2 regions of the Nocardioides sp. REDSEA-S30_B4 genome follow, and region 1 is predicted to be linked to the other one. Evidence: predicted binding sites of a transcription regulator. Region 1 holds the regulator's gene; the other holds the start of a gene.

Region 1 (9,080 bases):
CGCGACCCCGTCAGCGTGACCTCACCGTCCGGCGCCACGACGCTGTTCGGCGTCGAGACCTCCGACGGCGTCGACAACGCCGACCCCTTCGACGTGCTCAACCTGGTGAGCATCACCGCCCCCGAGCAGGGCGCGTCGGTCTCCGGCACCTTCACCGCCAGCGGGGTCGCGTCCTCCTTCGAGGCCACCGTCCCCTGGGAGGTGCGCGACGGCTCCGACGCCGTCGTCGCCCGCGGCTTCGCGACCGCCGAGGGGTGGATGGACGCGCTCTACCCGTGGGAGACCGAGGTGGACGTCTCCGACCTGGCCCCGGGCACCTACACCTTCATCGCCATGACCGACGACCCCTCGGGTGGCGAGGGCAACCCGCCGATGTTCGACACCAAGGAGATCACCGTCGGCTGAGCCCTCGAGGGCGGTGGGCAGTCAACCGTCCGGGCAGTCCGTTCGGTTCCTGAGCCACCGCCCCGGCACGTCCGGCGCGGGCGGTGAGTGTTGAACCGAACGGGGATCCGATTCGGTTGAAGGCTCACCGCTCCCCTGACCGACCGCCGTAGGCGGTGAGCAGGCAACCGATCGACAGCCGGATTCGGTTGCGCACTCACCGCTCCCGCGAGATCAGCCCCAGCGGGAGGTCCGCGAGAGCAGGGCCGCCACGGCAGCCACGCCCGCGGTGGAGGTGCGCAGCACCTCGGAGCCCAGCCGGACCGAGGTGGCGCCGGCGGCCGTGAACGCGTCGAGCTCCTCGGGAGCGATGCCACCCTCGGGCCCGACCACGAGCAGCAGCGACCCCGTGGCCGGCACCTCGAGCCCGGCCAGCGTCGTGGTGGCGTCCTCGTGCAGTACGACGGCGAGGTCGGCGGCGGCGACGAGCTCGGCCACCCGGGGGGTGCCGGCCATCGGGTCGACCACCGGGTGCCAGGTGCGCCGGGCCTGCTTGGCGGCCTCGCGGGCGGTGGAACGCCACTTGGCCAGGCCCTTCTCGGCCCGCTCCCCCTTCCAGACCGCCACGGAGCGGGACGCGGCCCACGGCACGACCCGGCCGACGCCGACCTCGGTCAGCACCTCGACCGCGAGCTCGCCCCGGTCACCCTTGGGAAGCGCCTGCACGACCGTGACCGACGGTGCGGGCTCGGGGTCGCGCGTGGCCTCGTGCACGCTGACGTCGAGGGTGCGCTTGCCGGTGGCGGCGACCTCGCCGAGCACCGACCGGCCCAGCCCGTCGGTCAGCACGAGCCGCTCCCCCACCCGCAGGCGTCGTACGGCGACGGCGTGGTGCGCCTCGTCGCCCTCGACGACCACCGTGGCACCCGCGGTCACGCCCTCCAGCGAGGGCACGAGGTGGACCGGGAGCGACATCGGCTCAGTGGTTGAACGCGTCGCGGAGGCGACCGAAGACCGACTTGGCGCCCGGCTTGACCGAGCCCTCCGGAGACTCCTCGCCGCGGATCGCCGCCAGCTCGTGCAGCAGCTCCTCCTGCCGGGCGTCGAGGCGCGTCGGGGTCTCGACCGCGATCGTGACGACCAGGTCGCCGCGACCGCCGCGCAGACCGGGCACGCCGCGTCCGCGCAGCACCTGCTCGGTGCCGGACTGGGTGCCGGGCCGGATGTCGAGCTCGAAGGAGGTCTCGAGGTCGGTGACCTGCTCGGACCCCTCGACGACGTCGGCCTCCAGCGTGGGCATCTCGATCGTGGTGCCGAGCGCCGCGGCCGTCATCGGGACCGTCACGGTGCAGTGCAGGTCGTCGCCCTGGCGCTTGAAGACCGGGTGCGCCGCCACGTGGATCTCGACGTAGAGGTCGCCGGCCGGACCGCCGCCGGGGCCGACCTCGCCCTGCTCGGCGAGCTGGACGCGGGTGCCGGTGTCGACGCCCGCGGGGATCTTCACGGTCAGGCTGCGGCGTGACCGGACCCGGCCGTCGCCGGAGCACTCGCGGCACGGGTCGGGGATCACGCTGCCGAAGCCGCGGCACGCGGCGCACGGACGCAGCGTGCGGATCTCGCCGAGGAACGAGCGCTGCACGTGGGCGACCTCACCCTGGCCGCGACAGGTCTCGCAGGGCACCGCGTGCGAGCCGGGAGCAGCACCCTCGCCGGCGCACGCCGAGCAGGTGACCGCGGTGTCGACCTTGATCTCGCGCGAGACGCCGAAGGCGGCCTCGGCCAGGTCGATCTCCAGCCGGATCAGCGCGTCCTGCCCGCGGCGTACGCGCGGACGCGGACCACGGCCCGTGCCAGTGCCCTGACCACCGCCTCCGAAGAAGGCGTCCATGATGTCGGTGAAGGAAAACCCGGCACCCTGGCCGAAACCACCCGCCCCGCCCCCGAACGGGTCGCCGCCGCGGTCGTAGGCCGCGCGCTTCTGCGGGTCGCTGAGCACCTCGTAGGCGCGGGAGACCTCGCCGAACTTCTCCTGCGCGGCGGGGTCGGGGTTGACGTCGGGGTGGTACTGCCGCGCGAGTCGCCGGTAGGCCTTCTTCAGCTCGGCGTCGTCGGCGTCACGGGAGACCCCGAGGATGTCGTAGAGGTCCTGGCTCACTGCGGTCGCTTCCTCGTCTTCTGTGCTGGTCGTCAGCTGGTCTGCGGCTGGTCGTCGGCTGGTCTGCGGGTGCGGGACGGGCGGCTCAGGCCTCGTCGAGGATCCGGGTCACGTAGCGGGCGACGGCGCGTACCGCAGCCATCGTCCCGGGGTAGTCCATGCGGGTCGGGCCCACGATGCCCAGGGTGGCCAGCGACTGGTCCTCGGGGCCGTAGCCCGTCGACACCACGCTGGTCGAGGCGAGCTCCTCGTAGGGGCCCTCGGCGCCGATCCGGACGGTCACCATGCCGCTGGACCCGGCCTCCCCGAGGAGCTTGAGCAGCACGACGTGCTCCTCCAGCGCCTCGAGCAGGGGGCGTACGGCGGAGTCGAAGCTGTCGCCGTAGCGGGCGAGGTTCGCCGCGCCCCCGACCGCCACCCGGTGGTCGGAGCGGTGGTCGCTCATCGCCTCGCAGAGCGCCTCGACCACGGCCCCGGTGGCCTCCGCGCCGGGCTGGGCCGCGGCGTCGTCGGCGGGCACCAGGGCGCGCAGCCCCGCCACGGCGTCGGCGATCCGCTGGCCGGTGGCGACCAGCAGCAGCCGGCTGCGCAACGTGGCGAGGTCGTCGTCGGCCAGCGGGGAGGAGAGCTCCACGAGGCGCTGCTCGACGCGCCCGGTGCTGAGGATCAGCACCACGAGCAGCCGCTCGGGGGTGAGCGCCACGAGCTCGACGTGCCGGACGGTCGAGGAGGAGAGCGTGGGGTACTGCACGACGGCGACCTGGCGGGTCAGCTGCGAGAGCAGCCGCACCGAGCGCTGGACCACGTCGTCGAGGTCGACCGCGCCGTCGAGGAAGCTGGAGATGGCGCGCTTCTCGGCCGAGGAGAGCGGCTTGACCGTGGTGAGGCGGTCGACGAACATCCGGTAGCCCTTGTCGGTGGGCACCCGCCCGGCGCTGGTGTGGGGCTGGGTGATGTAGCCCTCCTCCTCCAGCACCGCCATGTCGTTGCGCACGGTGGCCGGGGACACGCCCAGCCCGTGCCGCTCCACGAGCGCCTTGGAGCCGACCGGCTCCTCGGTCGAGACGTAGTCCTCCACGATCGCGCGGAGCACGGCGAGTCGACGGTCCTCCTGCACGCCCCACCTCCGGATCCCCTGGTCGTTCGAGCTCGGGCTCGAACCTGGCACTCGATCTCAGTGAGTGCCAACTCTACAAGCCCCGCGAGCCGACCCTTGGCACCCGTCGTGAGTGAGGTTAGGCTTGCCTCACTTCGACCGGAGGTCCTCATGCCCCTGCTCCGCCCCCGCGCCCAGCGCGACCCCTCGCCCATGGCCGCCCGGGCGCGCTCGGCGCTGGCCTGCCCGTCCGGTGCCGACCTGCGCGGCCACGACGACGCCCCGCTGCTCGACGCGGAGGTCGTGTCACTGACCGACGACGGGGGCCGGCCCACCCTGCTGTGCACCCCGACCTCGCCGCTGCTCACGCACGCGGCGCGGCGCGACGTGGTCCGGCTGCGCGTCACCAGCGGCGTGCGCGGGTCGACGAGCGACGAGGACGGCGCCCTGGACGTGCTCGAGGTCTCCGGGCGACTGGTGCTCGGCGGCTCCGAGGGCTGTGGCCGCTGTCCCGAGGAGCATCGCCTGGTGGTGCTCGAGCCGGCCGCGGTCACGCTGCGGGTCCAGGGCCGCACCGTGCCCGTGCCGGTGGAGGACTTCCTGGGCACCGAGCACGCACTCAACCGGGGCTACCTCCAGCGGGCCGCCGAGCACGCCACCGCGTGCCACGGCGAGGAGCTGCGCCGCGTCGTCGCCCGGCTCACGGGCTGCCCTCCGGGTCGCCTGGCGGCCGCGTCGCTCGCGGGCCTGGGCGTGGACGGGGTGGAGCTGCGGTGGGTCGACACCGACGGCGCGCACGCGCAGCGGCTCGTCTTCGACCCGCCGGCCACCGACGCCGCCTCCCTGGGACGGCTGCTGCGCGAGCACCTGGACCCGGGCATCTGCTGAGGGCGCCCGGGACGCTCCTGGCGGGGTGTTCCTAGGCTGGGCACCCATGAGCACCTCCCCCGCCACCCTCACCGAGGTCGCCGACCGCGTCTGGGTGGCCCGGCACCCCTGGTTCGACGTCAGCACGACCGTCGTCGGCGGGGAGCGGGGGCTGGTCGTCGTCGACACGCACGTCTCCACCCGCGTCGGCCGTGAGCTCGTCGAGTCCGCGCGGTCGCTCGGCGCCGGGGACGTGATCGGCGTCGTCGCGACGCACGCCCACCACGACCACGTGCTCGGCACCGCGGCGTTCCGCGAGGCCTTCGGGGAGGCGCTGCCCGTCCACGCCCACGAGTCCTGCGTGGACGAGCTGCGACGGTGGGCCGCCGACCGCCCGGCGTACGATGGCGAGGAGCCGGTGCCCGGCGAGGTCGACGCCAGCCCGGTGGTCCTGCCGGACCGGACCTTCTCCTCCGCCGCCGTGGTCGACCTCGGCGACCGGGTCCTGGAGCTGGTGCACCCCGGCCGGGCGCACACCTCCGGCGACCTCGTGGTCCGCGTGGCCGACGCCGACGTGCTCGTGGCCGGGGACCTGGTCGAGGAGTCCGGGCCGCCGGCGTACGGGCCCGACTCCTTCCCGATGGAGTGGCCGCTGGCGCTCGACGTGTGCCTGCAGCTGTGCACCGACCGCACCGTCGTGGTGCCCGGGCACGGCGCGCCCGTCGACCGGGCCTTCGTCATGGACCAGCGGGCCGACATCGGCGTGGTCGCGGAGACCATCCGCGACCTCGCCGGTCGTGGCGTCCGGGTCGAGCAGGCGCTGGAGGTCGGCGACTGGCCGCTCGATCGCGGCGCCCTGGTGCACGCGGTCGCGCGCGGCTACGAGCACCTCCCGGCCAGCCAGAAGCGGCTGCCCCTGCTGTAGCCCCACACCCCCTCGCGGGGGTGAGGCCGGGCACCGGGCGCCGACCTAGCGTCGGGACATGTCCGCGCACGAGCACGAGAACGAGAACACCGCCGGCATCCCCGACGAGCAGCTGCCGCCGGACCTGGTGGCCGGCGAGGACAACCCGCTGGCCGAGGGCCTCCCGGACGGCGAGGGCGAGGGGTTGCTCGAGGCAGGCAAGCCGGCCGAGGAGCCCTTGGACCCGGAGGCCCCCGCACACGCAGGGGACGACCGCGAGAAGCGGAGCGGTCCCGCGGAGGAGACGGACTGAGCGGGTCCAGCTGATCGGGTCCAGGTCGGTCCGCCCGGCGGCGCGCCTGCCACGGGCGGCGGGACCGCGTTCCTAGCCTGGACCGGTGAACGACCGCTACGGAACCGACGTCCTCTCGACCGACTGGCGCGCCCCCAGGCGCGGGCGGGCCACGGAGGCCCCGGCCACCCTCGGCGAGGTCGTCGAGGAGGTCACCGCTGACTTCTGCGGCGAGATCGTCGCCGTCGACCGGGACCTGGACGTCCTCACCCTCGAGGACCGGCGCGGCCGTCGCCGGACGTTCCCCCTCGGCCCGGGCTTCCTGCTCGACGGCAAGCCGGTGATCCTCACCGCCCCCGTCACGCAGAAGGGCCCCGCGAAGCCGACACGGACGGCCTCGGGGTCCGTGGCGGTGGAGACGAGGGCCCGCGTGGCGCGGGCCAGCCGGATCTTCGTCGAGGGTCGCCACGACGCCGAGCTGGTGGAGAAGGTCTGGGGGGACGACCTCCGGGTGGAGGGCGTGGCCGTGGAGTACCTCGGCGGAGTCGACGACCTGGCCGACCACCTGCGCGACTTCCGCCCCGGACCGGGCCGGCGCGTCGGCGTCCTCGTCGACCACCTGGTCGCGGGGTCGAAGGAGAGCCGGATCGCCCAAGGCATCGCCCGCTCCCCCGTCGGGAAGCACGTCCTGATCGTGGGACACCCCTTCGTGGACGTCTGGCAGGCGGTCAAGCCCGACCGGCTGGGCCTGGAGGCCTGGCCGTCGATCCCGCGCAGCATCGAGTGGAAGAAGGGCGTGTGCCAGCACCTCGGCTGGCCGCACCGCGACCAGGCCGACATCGCCCGGGCCTGGAAGCAGGTGCTGGGCCGGGTGGGTTCCTTCGCCGACCTCGAGCCCGCCCTGCTGGGTAGGGTCGAGGAGCTGATCGACTTCGTCACCGCAGACCAGGGGGACCGATGAGCCAGGTGCCGCCGCAGGGCCCCGGACCGATGCCGGGACCGCCCGGGCCCGGTGGGTGGGGCAAGCCGCCGATGTCCCCGTCGGAGGAGCGCACCTGGGGATCGGCCGCGCACTGGTCGGCCTTCGTGGCCGCCTTCGTGGCCCTGGCGTTCCTCGGCCCCCTGCTGGTGCTGCTGCTCAAGGGCAACGAGTCGGCCTACGTCCGGCGCCAGGCCGTGGAGTCGCTCAACTTCCAGATCTCGATGCTGATCTACGCCGTGGTCTCCGGCGTGCTGGTGCTGGTCCTGGTCGGCCTGCTGCTGCTCGTCGTGGTGGGCCTGGCGTGGGTGGTCTTCACCCTCATCGGCACGATCCGCTCGACCAACGGCGAGGAGTACCGCTACCCGCTCACCCTGCGCCTGGTCAGCTGACCCGGCTCAGGACAGCAACTCGCGGACGACCGCGTCGGCGAGCAGCCGCGCCGCATCGGTCAGGACCAGTCGCTCCCCCACCTGCTGGAGCAGCCCCCGGTCGACCAGCCCCGGCAGCGCGGCCAGGCCGTCGGCGCCGAGCACGTCGACCGGCAGGCCGTCGCGCAGTCGCAGCTCGAGCAGGACGCGCTCGACGCGCCGGTCCTCGGCCGACAGCACCTCCCGGGCGAGCGCCGGGCTGCGGCCCGCGGCCAGCCGCTCGGCGTACGCCGCGGGGTGCTTGACGTTCCACCAGCGCACCCCGCCCACGTGGCTGTGCGCCCCCGGGCCGACGCCCCACCAGTCCGCGCCGGTCCAGTAGAGCAGGTTGTGCCGGCAGCGGCTGGCCTCGCCCGCGGCCCAGTTGGAGACCTCGTACCACTCCAGCCCGGCGGCCCGGAACCGCTCGTCGGCAAGCTCGTACTTGTCGGCGAGGTCGTCCTCGTCGGGCATCGGCAGCTCGCCGCGGCGGACGCGGCGGGCCAGCGCGGTGCCGTCCTCGACGATGAGGGAGTACGCCGAGACGTGGTCGGGCCCGCAGGCCAGCGCCGCCTCGACCGAGGTCTCCCAGTCCGACAACGACTCGCCGGGCGTGCCGTAGATGAGGTCGAGGCTGACCTGCTCGAACCCGGCGGCCCTGGCCCACTCCACGGCCTGTGGCACCCGCAGCGGGTCGTGGGTGCGGTCGAGCACCGAGAGCACGTGGGTGACCTGCGACTGCATGCCGAAGGAGATCCGGGTGAACCCGCCCTCCCGCAGCCGGGCCAGCCCCTCCGGGGTCACGGAGTCCGGGTTGGCCTCGGTCGTGACCTCGACGTCCGGGCTGAGCCCGAGCTCGTCGCGGGCGGCTGCCAGCACGCTCGCGAGGTCCTCGGGCGGCAGCAGCGTCGGGGTGCCGCCGCCGAGGAAGACGGTGTCGACGCGCACGTCGCGATCCCCCAGCACCAGAACGGCACGTGCACGTAGAGGCCGAAGGGTCGCGTCCCCACGCCCTGCAGCGCCCCCGGCGGCAGCGAGCCGTCCTCGGGGGCGGTCTCGCCGTCGGGCAGGGAGGATGGCACCGACCCATCCTCCACGCTGGGGCTCAGACGGGCACGTTGAGGGTGACCGTGTAGCCGTCGTCGACCGAGCCGGTGACCGACGCCATCTGCAGGGAGTAGCCGTCGGAGAAGACGTTGTCGGAGTCCAGGGAGATCGCGGCGAGGTTCGCCGCGCTGCCGGAGTATCGGGCGTCGGCGTAGACGTCCTCGCTCACGTCCTGCGGCAACGCGAGCTGGGAGGTGCGCAGCTTGTTGGTGTAGCTGGTGGCGGCAGCCTCGGACTCGTAGACCTCGAAGTGCATGTGCGGCCAGCGACCCGAGTAGCAACCCGGGAAGATGCTGGTGAACTCCACGCGTCCGTCGGCGTCGGCGACCTGGACCCCGCGCAGGTAGTTCTCGTCAGCGACGGCCTCGCTGTACATGGAGTAGTCACCGGCCGCGTCGCAGTGCCACAGGTAGATCGCCGCACCCTCCAGCGGCGTCGCCTCGTCGCCCGAGAGGTCGTAGACCCGCATCCGGACTGTGACCGGCACCCCGTCGGCCACGCCGGAGGCGTCACCGAAGCTCGAGGTGATGTCCGAGCGCACGACCCCGCTCTCGGCCAGCACGTTGACCCCGTTGGAGCCGTCCCCGGGATAGGGGCCTGCCGTCTCCTCGGGGATCTCCCCCTCGGCGACCTCCACCGAGGACCCGGTGTCGGGCGCCGCACCACCCGCACCGCCCGGGCCGCCCTGGCCGCCCGGAGCACCGCCCGCCGGCGGCGCTGCGGCCGTGTCGCCGCCGGTCTCGATCGTGGTCGTCGAGGAGGAGTCGGTGCCACAGGCGACGAGAGCCGCCGAGGCTCCGAGCCCACCGAAGGCCGCCAGCAGGCGGCGTCGGCCCAGCAGGCCCTGACGCTCGGCGATGCGCGGCAGGTCGTGGGACAGACCAAG
Region 2 (9,080 bases), on a different contig from region 1:
GGGCATGCCTTCGCCCTGCTCGACGCGCACCTCTACGGCTTCCTGCTGCAGGAGCTGGCGCTGCCCTTCGACGGCGGCGGGGCCGAACTCGAGGAGGTCGCGGCCGGCGTGATGGCGTCGATCCCCGAGGGGACGCTGCCGTGGTTCCGGCGCTTCACCCTCGAGCACGCGCTGCAGCCCGGCTACGACTTCGGCGACGAGTTCGACGTCGGGCTGGAGCTGGTGATCGAGGGACTGGCCGCCCGGTTGGCGGCAGAGCAGGCGTGAGCCGCTACTCGACGACGACCTCGACGCGCTGGAACTCCTTGCAGTCGGTGTAGCCGGTGGTGGCCATCGACCGCTTGAGCGCACCGATGAGGTTCATCGTGCCGTCGGCGACCCGCGAGGGGCCGAAGAGGATCTCCTCGATGGTGCCGACGGTGTCGAACTGGACCCGCTGGCCGCGGGGCAGCTCGGGGTGGTGCGCCTCGGTGCCCCAGTGGAAGCCGCGGCCCGGCGCGTCGGTGGCGCGGGCGAACGGCGAACCGACCATGACCGCGTCGGCGCCGCAGGCGATGGCCTTGGAGATGTCGCCGGAGGTGCCGATCGAGCCGTCGGCGATGACGTGGACGTAGCGACCGCCGGACTCGTCGAGGTAGTCGCGGCGGGCCGCTGCGACGTCGGCGACCGCCGAGGCCATCGGGACCGCGACGCCGAGGACGGTGCGGGTGGTGTGGGCGGCGCCGCCGCCGAAGCCGACCAGCACGCCGGCCGCGCCGGTGCGCATCAGGTGCAGCGCCGCGGTGTGGGTCGCGCAGCCGCCGACGATGACCGGCACGTCGAGCTCGTAGATGAACTCCTTGAGGTTCAGCGGCTCGGCCTGGCTGGAGACGTGCTCGGCGGAGACGGTGGTGCCGCGGATGACGAACATGTCGACACCGGCGTCCACGACGGTCTTGGCGAACTCCTTGGTGCGCTGCGGGGACAGCGAGCCGGCCACGGTGACCCCGGCCTCGCGCATCTGGCGCAGGCGCTCGGTGATCAGCTCGGGCTTGATCGGCTCGGTGTAGATCTCCTGCATCTTGCGCGTCGCATCGGTGCCGGTGAGCCCGGCGACCTCCTCGAGCAGCGGCTCGGGGTCCTCGTAGCGGGTCCACAGGCCCTCGAGGTTGAGCACGCCGAGACCACCGAAGCGGCCCATCGCGATGGCCGTGGTCGGCGACATGACCGAGTCCATCGGCGCCGCGATCACGGGCAGGTCGAAGCGGTACGCATCGATCTGCCAGTGCGTGCTGACCTCCTCGGGGTCACGCGTGCGCCGCGAGGGCACGATCGCGATGTCGTCGAAGGAGTAGGCACGCCGGGCGCGCTTGGCCTGGCCGATCTGGATCTCGGTCACCCGAGCAGGTTAGTCGCCGGATCAGCGACCGGTGTAGTTGGGCGCCTCGACGGTCATCTGCACGCCGTGCGGGTGTGACTCGGACAGCGAGGCCTGGGTGATCCGCACGAAGCGCCCCTTCTCCTGCAGCTCCGGCACCGTGCGGGCACCGACGTAGAACATCGTCTGGTTGAGGCCGCCGATGAGCTGGTGGGCGACCGCCGCGAGCGGGCCGCGGTAGGCCACCTGGCCCTCGATGCCCTCGGGGACGATCTGGTCGTCGGAGGTGATCTCGGCCTGGAAGTAGCGGTCCTTGGAGTAGGACTTCTTGCCGCGCGAGGACATCGCACCCAGCGAGCCCATGCCGCGGTAGGCCTTGAACTGCTTGCCGTTGACGAAGACCAGGTCGCCCGGGGACTCCTCGCAGCCGGCCAGCAGCGAACCGAGCATCACGCAGTCGGCACCGGCCACCAGGGCCTTGCCGATCTCGCCGGAGTGCTTCATGCCGCCGTCGGCGATCAGCGGGACGCCGGCCGGCTTGGTGGCCAGCGACGCCTCGTAGACCGCGGTGACCTGCGGGACACCGACACCGGTGACGACGCGGGTGGTGCAGATCGAGCCGGGGCCGACCCCGACCTTGACCGCGTCCGCGCCGGCGTCGACGAAGGCCTGCGCGCCCTCGCGGGTCGCGACGTTGCCACCGATGACCTGCACGTGCTTGGTGGCCGGATCGGTCTTGAGCCGCTCGACCATCTCCAGGAGCATGCGTACGTTGCCGTGGGCCGTGTCGGCCACGAGGACGTCGACACCCGCCTCCACCAGGGTCGTCGCGCGCTCCCACGCGTCGCCGAAGTAGCCGATCGCCGCGCCCACGAGGAGGCGGCCGTCAGCGTCGTACGACGCCTTGGGGAACTGCTCGCCCTTGACGAAGTCCTTGACGGTGATGAGGCCGACGAGACGACCCTCGTCGTCGACCAGCGGGAGCCGCTCGCGCTTGTGCTTGCGCAGCAGCAGCGTGGCCTCCTCGCGCGAGATGCCGGCGTGACCGGTGATCAGCGGCATCGGCGTCATCATCTCGTCGACCTTGGTGGTCGCCCACTCCGCGACCGGGGTGAAGCGCAGGTCGCGGTTGGTGATGATGCCGAGCAGGCGCATGTCGGGGTCGACCACGGGCAGGCCGGAGACGCGGTACTCGCCGCAGAGGCGGTCGAGCTCCTCCAGCGTCGCGTCGGGGCCGATGGTGACCGGGTTGGAGATGATGCCGGTCTGGGTCCGCTTGACAAGGTCGACCTGGTAGGCCTGGTCCTGGATCGAGAGGTTGCGGTGGAGCACGCCGATGCCGCCCTGGCGCGCCATCGCGATCGCCATGCGCGACTCGGTCACGGTGTCCATCGCCGCCGAGAGCAGCGGGACGTTGAGCGTGATCTCGCGGGTCAGGCGCGAGGAGGTGTCGATGTCCGCGGGTGCCAGGTCGGAGTGGCCCGGCAGGAGCAGGACGTCGTCGTAGGTGAGGCCGATGGCGGCGAACTTCTCCGGGATCTCCACGCGCCGAGTCTACGGGCCGCTCAGGTCGCGAGCGGCTTCAGGTCGCGCACGGGGACCCGGACGGTCAGCGTGTCCTGGGCCATCCGAATGCGGCCGCGCATGCCGGCGGCCATCACCATCGGGAGCACCGCCTGGTTGTCGGCCCGGGTGCGCAGCACGATCTCGGCGGCGCCGAGCATGTGTGCGAGCCGGGAGGAGTCGATGAGCAGCCGCGTGCCGAAACCGCGACGCTGCCAGGCCGGGTCGACCCGCAGGGTCACCGGCCGCACGTCGGGGTCGTCCTCGAGCGGCGCCTGGACCGTGGCCAGGCCGACCACGACACCGTCGACGATCGCCGAGACCGTGTCGCCCTCCACGACGTACGACGGCACGGCACCGCCGCCGAGGCGACGGCCGCCCGTGGAGCTGCCGATCGCGGCGGACTCCTTGGTGCGCTGCAGGACGTCGCTCACCAGGTCGGCCATGGCCGCCCCGCGGGCCCGCTCGATGTCGGTGAAGGGTGCGGTGCGGCGTACCTGCACCTGCACGTCGCCGACGGTCATCTCCATGCCGTCCTGGACCGGACCGTGGTCGCCGTCGCGGGGCTCGGACTCGGCGTCGAAGAGCTGGGCGACGACCTCGGGGAAGCTGGTGGGCCGCGCCAGGATCGTGCGCGCGGCCTGGACGTAGCGGGTCGGCTGGTCGGTCAGCGCCGCGGCCGAGACCTGCTGGGCGGCCAGGTGGGTCCAGCCCGAGGACTCCACGAGCAGGGCGACCTCGTGCTCGCTCCAGCCGTCGGGGGTCTCCATCACGACCTCGTCGGTCACGGCCTCCACGCCCGGGAAGATCTGCAGCCCCCGGATGTCCACTCCACGCTCCGCGCACTGCTGCGCCAGCGCCGCCAGCCCACCGGGCCGGTCGGGCAGGCTCGCGCGGACCCTCCACAGCATCGTCATGGCAGGAGTTCATCCCACGCGTGTTGCGGGGTTGTTGCGGTCGCGTGACCTGGCCCGACCGACTGGCGGCCCGGCCTGTGACGTGCGCGACCCCCGCCGGACCGGGGTCCGACGGGGGTCGTGGTGCGGGTGCTGCGAGTGAGCCGAGGCCTCAGTGTCCGTGGCCGTGCCCGTGGCCGGCGGCCGCGGACTCGTCCTCCTCCTCGGGCTTGTCGACGACCAGCGTCTCGGTCGTCAGCAGCATGCCGGCGATCGAGGTGGCGTTGACCAGCGCGGAGCGGGTGACCTTGACCGGGTCCAGGACGCCCTGGGCGACCAGGTCGCCGTACTCGCCGGTGGCGGCGTTGTAGCCGTTGCCGACGCCGAGCTCGCGGACCTTGGTGGTGATGACGTAGCCGTTCTCGCCACCGTTCTCGGCGATCCAGCGCAGCGGCTCGTCGGCCGACTTGCGCACGATGCGCACACCGAGCGCCTCGTCGCCCTCGAGCCCGAGGTTGTCCTCGAGCACGGAGACGGCGTGGACCAGCGCGGAGCCACCGCCGGGGACGATGCCCTCCTCGATGGCCGCACGGGTCGCGGAGACGGCGTCCTCGATGCGGTGCTTCTTCTCCTTCAGCTCCACCTCGGTGGCGGCGCCGACCTTGATCACGCACACGCCGCCGGCCAGCTTCGCGAGGCGCTCCTGGAGCTTCTCGCGGTCCCAGTCGGAGTCGGTGTTCTCGATCTCGGCCTTGATCTGCGCCACGCGACCGTCGACGGCGGCGGCGTCGCCGGCACCCTCGACGATGGTGGTGTGGTCCTTGGTGACCACGACGCGGCGGGCCTGGCCGAGGACCTCGAGGCCCACCTGGTCGAGCTTGAGGCCGACCTCGGGGGCGATGACCTGACCGCCGGTCAGGATCGCGATGTCCTGCATCATCGCCTTGCGGCGATCACCGAAGGCCGGGCTCTTGACCGCGACGGCGTTGAACGTGCCGCGGATCTTGTTGACGACCAGGGTGGAGAGCGCCTCGCCCTCGACGTCCTCGGCGAGGATGAAGAGCGGCTTGCCGGTCTGCATGACCTTCTCCAGCAGCGGCAGCATCTCGGCGACGGCCGAGATCTTGCCCTGGTGCAGGAGGATGTAGGCGTCCTCGAGGACGGCCTCCATGCGCTCGGGGTCGGTGACGAAGTACTGCGACAGGTAGCCCTTGTCGAACTGCATGCCCTCGGTGAAGTCGAGCTCGGTGCCCATCGTGGAGGACTCCTCCACGGTGATGACACCGTCCTTGCCGACCTTGTCGAAGGCCTGGCTGAGCAGGTCGCCGATGTGCTTGTCGCGGCTGGAGATGGTCGCCACGGACGCCATGTCCTCGACCGACTCGACCTCGCGGGCGGCCGAGCGCAGCGCCTCGCCGACGGCCTCGGCGGCCTTGTCCATGCCGCGCTTGAGACCCATCGGGTTCGCGCCGGCGGCCACGGCGCGCAGGCCCTCGTGGACCATCGCCTGGGCCAGCACGGTGGCGGTGGTGGTGCCGTCACCGGCGACGTCGTTGGTCTTGGTGGCGACCTCCTTCGTCAGCTGGGCACCGAGGTTCTCGAACGGGTCGTCCAGCTCGACCTCACGGGCGACGGTCACGCCGTCGTTGGTGATGGTCGGGGCGCCCCACTTCTTGTCGAGCACGACGTAGCGGCCCTTGGGGCCGAGGGTCACCTTCACGGTGTTGGCGAGCGCGTCCACGCCGCGCTCGAGAGCGCGCCGGGCGTTCTCGTCGAACTCCAGGATCTTGGGCACTACTACTCCTTACAGAGAGTCAGGAAACAGTGCGGGTCGTGCGCCGGCGCCCGCGAGGACACAGGCGCACGACCCGGAGCTGAGGATGCGTCAGCCGACGATCGCGAGGACGTCGCGCGCGGAGAGGATGAGGAACTCGTCCCCGCCGTACTTGACCTCGGTGCCGCCGTACTTGCTGTAGATGACCTTGTCGCCCACGGAGACGTCCATGGGGATGCGCTCGTCGCCGTCCTCGTTGAAGCGGCCCGGGCCCACGGCCACGACCTCGCCCTCCTGGGGCTTCTCCTTGGCGGTGTCCGGGATGACCAGGCCGGAGGCGGTGGTCTGCTCGGCGTCGAGCGGCTTGACGACGATCCGGTCCTCGAGGGGCTTGATGTTGACCGACACTGTTGTCGACCTCCACTTTCTGCACGGATGGGTTCAGGAACGTGGTGCCTGCTTCCCAGGTACGCCGTCGCGGGGGCCGCACCGGTGGCAAGCGCTGGCACACTCAGGGTGAGAGTGCCAGCACAGAAACTAGCACTCACCCCTAGTGAGTGCCAGAGCCGGTCGCCACTGGCAGGATCGCGGGGTGGATCTCGACGCCTTCCGGTGGCTGCTCACCGACGACGGGCAGGCCCTGCTCGCGCGCGCCGAGGAGTACGCCGGTGACGACCCGCTCGCCGCCCAGACCCGCCTGCGCGCCGCGGCGACGCCCGAACAGGCGGCCGCCGCCCTGACCCAGGCGACGCTACGGCGGCGGGCCGAGCCGAAGTTCGGCGAGCTCGCCCCCCGGCTCTACTTCACCCCCGACGGGCTCGAGCAGGCCACCCGACCCGCGGTCGCCCGACACCGGGTGGCCCGGCTGCAGGCGTTCGCCGCGAGCACGCTGGTCGACCTCGGCTGCGGCATCGGCGGGGACCTGATGGCCTCCGCAGAGGTGGGGATCATCTGCGCGGGCGTCGACCTCGACCCGGTGCGGGTTGCCGTCGCCGAGGCCAACCTGGCCGCGCTCGGCCTGCCCGGCGCGGTCATGGTCGCCGACGCCGTCGGCGTCGACACCTCGCCGTTCTCGGTCGCCTTCGCCGACCCGGCCCGCCGCTCCGCGCGCGGCCGGTCGTTCTCCGTCGACGACTGGGCGCCGCCCTGGTCCTTCGTCGAAACGCTGCTGCGCCGCGACTCCTGCGTGAAGGTCGCCCCCGGCATCCCGCACGACCTGGTGCCGGCCGGCGTGGAGGCCGAGTGGGTCAGCGACCACGGCGAGGTCAAGGAGGCCGCTCTGTGGTCGGGCTCGCTGGCCACCACCGCGCGCCGCGCCACCGTGATCGGCCGCGGCGGGCTCGCCACGCTCACCGACGAGGACCCGGTGGCCGACGAGGTCCGCGCGGTCGGTGACTTCCTCTACGAGCCCGACGGTGCGGTCATCCGCGCCGGGCTGGTCACGGCAGTCGCCGCCGGCGTCGGCGGCGGGCTGGTCGACCCGCACATCGCCTACGTCACCAGCGACCGGGCCTTCCGCTCGCCCTTCGCGCGCGGCTACCGCGTGGTCGAGGAGCTGCCCTACCGCGAGAAGCAGCTGAAGGCCGCGCTGCGCGAGCGCGGCGTGGGCCGGCTGACGATCAAGAAGCGGGGCGTCGACGTCGTACCCGAGGTGCTGCGCAAGCGGCTCTCGCTCTCCGGGGACGCCGAGGCGACCCTGGTGATGACCAGGGTCGCCGGGAGCGGCACCGCGCTGCTGGTGCAGCCGCTGTAGCGCCGCGTGCAACAACGACGTTCTGCAGGTCGACCTCGGCGTGTCGCCTGCAGAACGTCGTGATGCGGACTCAGGCGTTGGCGGGCACCGCGGCCGGGGTGTCGGTGCGGGCCTTGACCTCCTCGCGGTGGCCGTGGCGCAGCCCGAGCAGCGCGAGGACCAGCAGGACGGCGGCACCGGCGAAGGCGGCGATCGCGGCGTACCCCGCGATCATGCCGATGGTCGCGAAGGCGTACCCGTAGAGCAGCAGCCCGCGCAGGGTGTTGCCCATGAACAGCGACTGGCGCAGCCCGGCGAGGGCCTGGCCGTCGGCGGTGGCCTTGTCGGCGTCGGAGAGGGCGAGGTACTCACCACTCACCTGCTGGTAGGTCCGCCCGTCGCTGGAGGCGTTCATGTGGGCGAGGATGTAGTGGTCGGCGTAGGCCTTGGCCTCCGCGCCGGTGTCCAGCGGCGAGCCGACGAACGGCTCCAGGGCCTCACGGTCGGCGTCGGGCAGTTCCGCGATGGCCTCCTCGGCGGGCATCGTGATCTCCTGCATCCCCAGCTGGTAGTCGACCTGGTCGGCCACGAAGGCGTTGGCCCAGGTGAGCAGGCCGCCGGCCACCAGGAGCACCGCGGCGAGCGCCAGGCCCACCCACGAGGTCAGCTTGTCGAGCATCGCACGCATCGTCTTGTTCCTTTCCCCGGGCGGGACCTCCCCGCCTCGACGAGTACGACGCTATGGGCCGTCGCCGGGGCGGGGAGAGGGTCCGCGGGCACCCGCCCGGAGGGCCATGGTCCCGAGGTCGTGGGACCTCGGCCCAGGGACCTTGTACCCGGTCGGGTCAGCCGAGGGCTGCCTTCTCCGCCCCGATCGTGGTGTCGTCACCGTGCCCGGTGTGCACGACGGTGTCGTCGGGCAGCTCCCACAGGCTGGCGCGGATCGAGGCCTCGAGGGTCGGCCGGTCGCTGAAGGAGCGGCCGGTGGCGCCGGGGCCGCCGTTGAAGAGCGTGTCCCCGGTGAAGACGCAGCCCAGCGCGGGGGCGTGGAAGCAGACCGCACCGGGCGCGTGCCCGGGCGTGTGCAGGGCCCGCAGCGTGGTGCCGGCGACCTGGACCTCGAAGCCGTCGGCGAGGTCGACGTCCCAGAGGTGGTCGGTGTGCGTGAGCTCCCACAGGGGCTTCTCGTCGGGGTGCAGCATGATCGGCGCGACCACTCTCTCGCGCAGCGAGGGTGCGACACGGCAGTGGTCGTCGTGCGCGTGGGTCAGCAGGATCGCGCGCACCTGCCGGTCGCCCACGACCTCCATGATCGCGTCGACGTCGTGGGGGGCGTCGATGACGACGCACTCGGTGTCGTCGCCGACCACCCAGATGTTGTTGTCGACGTCGAAGGTCTCGCCGTCGAGGGAGAAGGTCCCCGAGACGACCGCGTGGTCGATGCGGGCCCCCGATCCGATGCCCGCCATCAGAGCACCACCACCGAGCGCAGCACGCCGCCGTGGTGCATCTTCTCGAAGGCGGCCTCGACGTCGTCGATGCCGATCTCCTCGGAGACGAAGGCGTCGAGGTCGAGGCGGCCCTGCCGGTAGAGGTCGACGAGCATCGGGAAGTCGCGCGAGGGCAGGCAGTCGCCGTACCAGCTGGACTTCAGGGAGCCCCCGCGGCCGAACACGTCGATGAGCGGCAGGTCGGGGACCTTCATGTCCGGGGTCGGGACACCGACCAGGACGACGGTGCCGGCGAGATCGCGGGCGT

Evidence for each region. Region 1 encodes HrcA, which represses chaperone genes, less so after heat shock. Its sites were predicted from a motif close to TTGGCACTCGNNNNNNNCGAGTGCCAA; they were not measured.
Region 2: groES (co-chaperone GroES) is a predicted target of HrcA. The motif match lies at 6,128-6,154, and genes of this name have one in related genera.

The regions. Positions count from the first base shown of each region.
Region 1 is NZ_LUPI01000080.1:30,644-39,723, forward strand. It holds gene A6R01_RS14815 (Gmad2 immunoglobulin-like domain-containing protein) at 1-405, shown strand, start outside; gene A6R01_RS14820 (16S rRNA (uracil(1498)-N(3))-methyltransferase) at 619-1,359, opposite strand; gene dnaJ (molecular chaperone DnaJ) at 1,364-2,539, opposite strand; gene hrcA (heat-inducible transcriptional repressor HrcA) at 2,625-3,656, opposite strand; gene A6R01_RS14835 (hypothetical protein) at 3,807-4,523, shown strand; gene A6R01_RS14840 (MBL fold metallo-hydrolase) at 4,570-5,427, shown strand; gene A6R01_RS14845 (hypothetical protein) at 5,486-5,719, shown strand; gene A6R01_RS14850 (DUF3097 domain-containing protein) at 5,805-6,659, shown strand; gene A6R01_RS14855 (DUF4870 domain-containing protein) at 6,656-7,069, shown strand; gene hemW (radical SAM family heme chaperone HemW) at 7,076-8,035, opposite strand; gene A6R01_RS14865 (intradiol ring-cleavage dioxygenase) at 8,193-9,080, opposite strand, start outside.
Region 2 is NZ_LUPI01000030.1:5,033-14,112, reverse strand. It holds gene A6R01_RS07640 (TetR/AcrR family transcriptional regulator) at 1-267, shown strand, start outside; gene A6R01_RS07635 (GuaB3 family IMP dehydrogenase-related protein) at 272-1,378, opposite strand; gene guaB (IMP dehydrogenase) at 1,400-2,902, opposite strand; gene A6R01_RS07625 (GNAT family N-acetyltransferase) at 2,923-3,837, opposite strand; gene groL (chaperonin GroEL) at 3,989-5,611, opposite strand; gene groES (co-chaperone GroES) at 5,702-5,998, opposite strand; gene A6R01_RS07610 (SAM-dependent methyltransferase) at 6,183-7,343, shown strand; gene A6R01_RS07605 (hypothetical protein) at 7,414-8,010, opposite strand; gene A6R01_RS07600 (MBL fold metallo-hydrolase) at 8,168-8,791, opposite strand; gene A6R01_RS07595 (S-(hydroxymethyl)mycothiol dehydrogenase) at 8,791-9,080, opposite strand, start outside.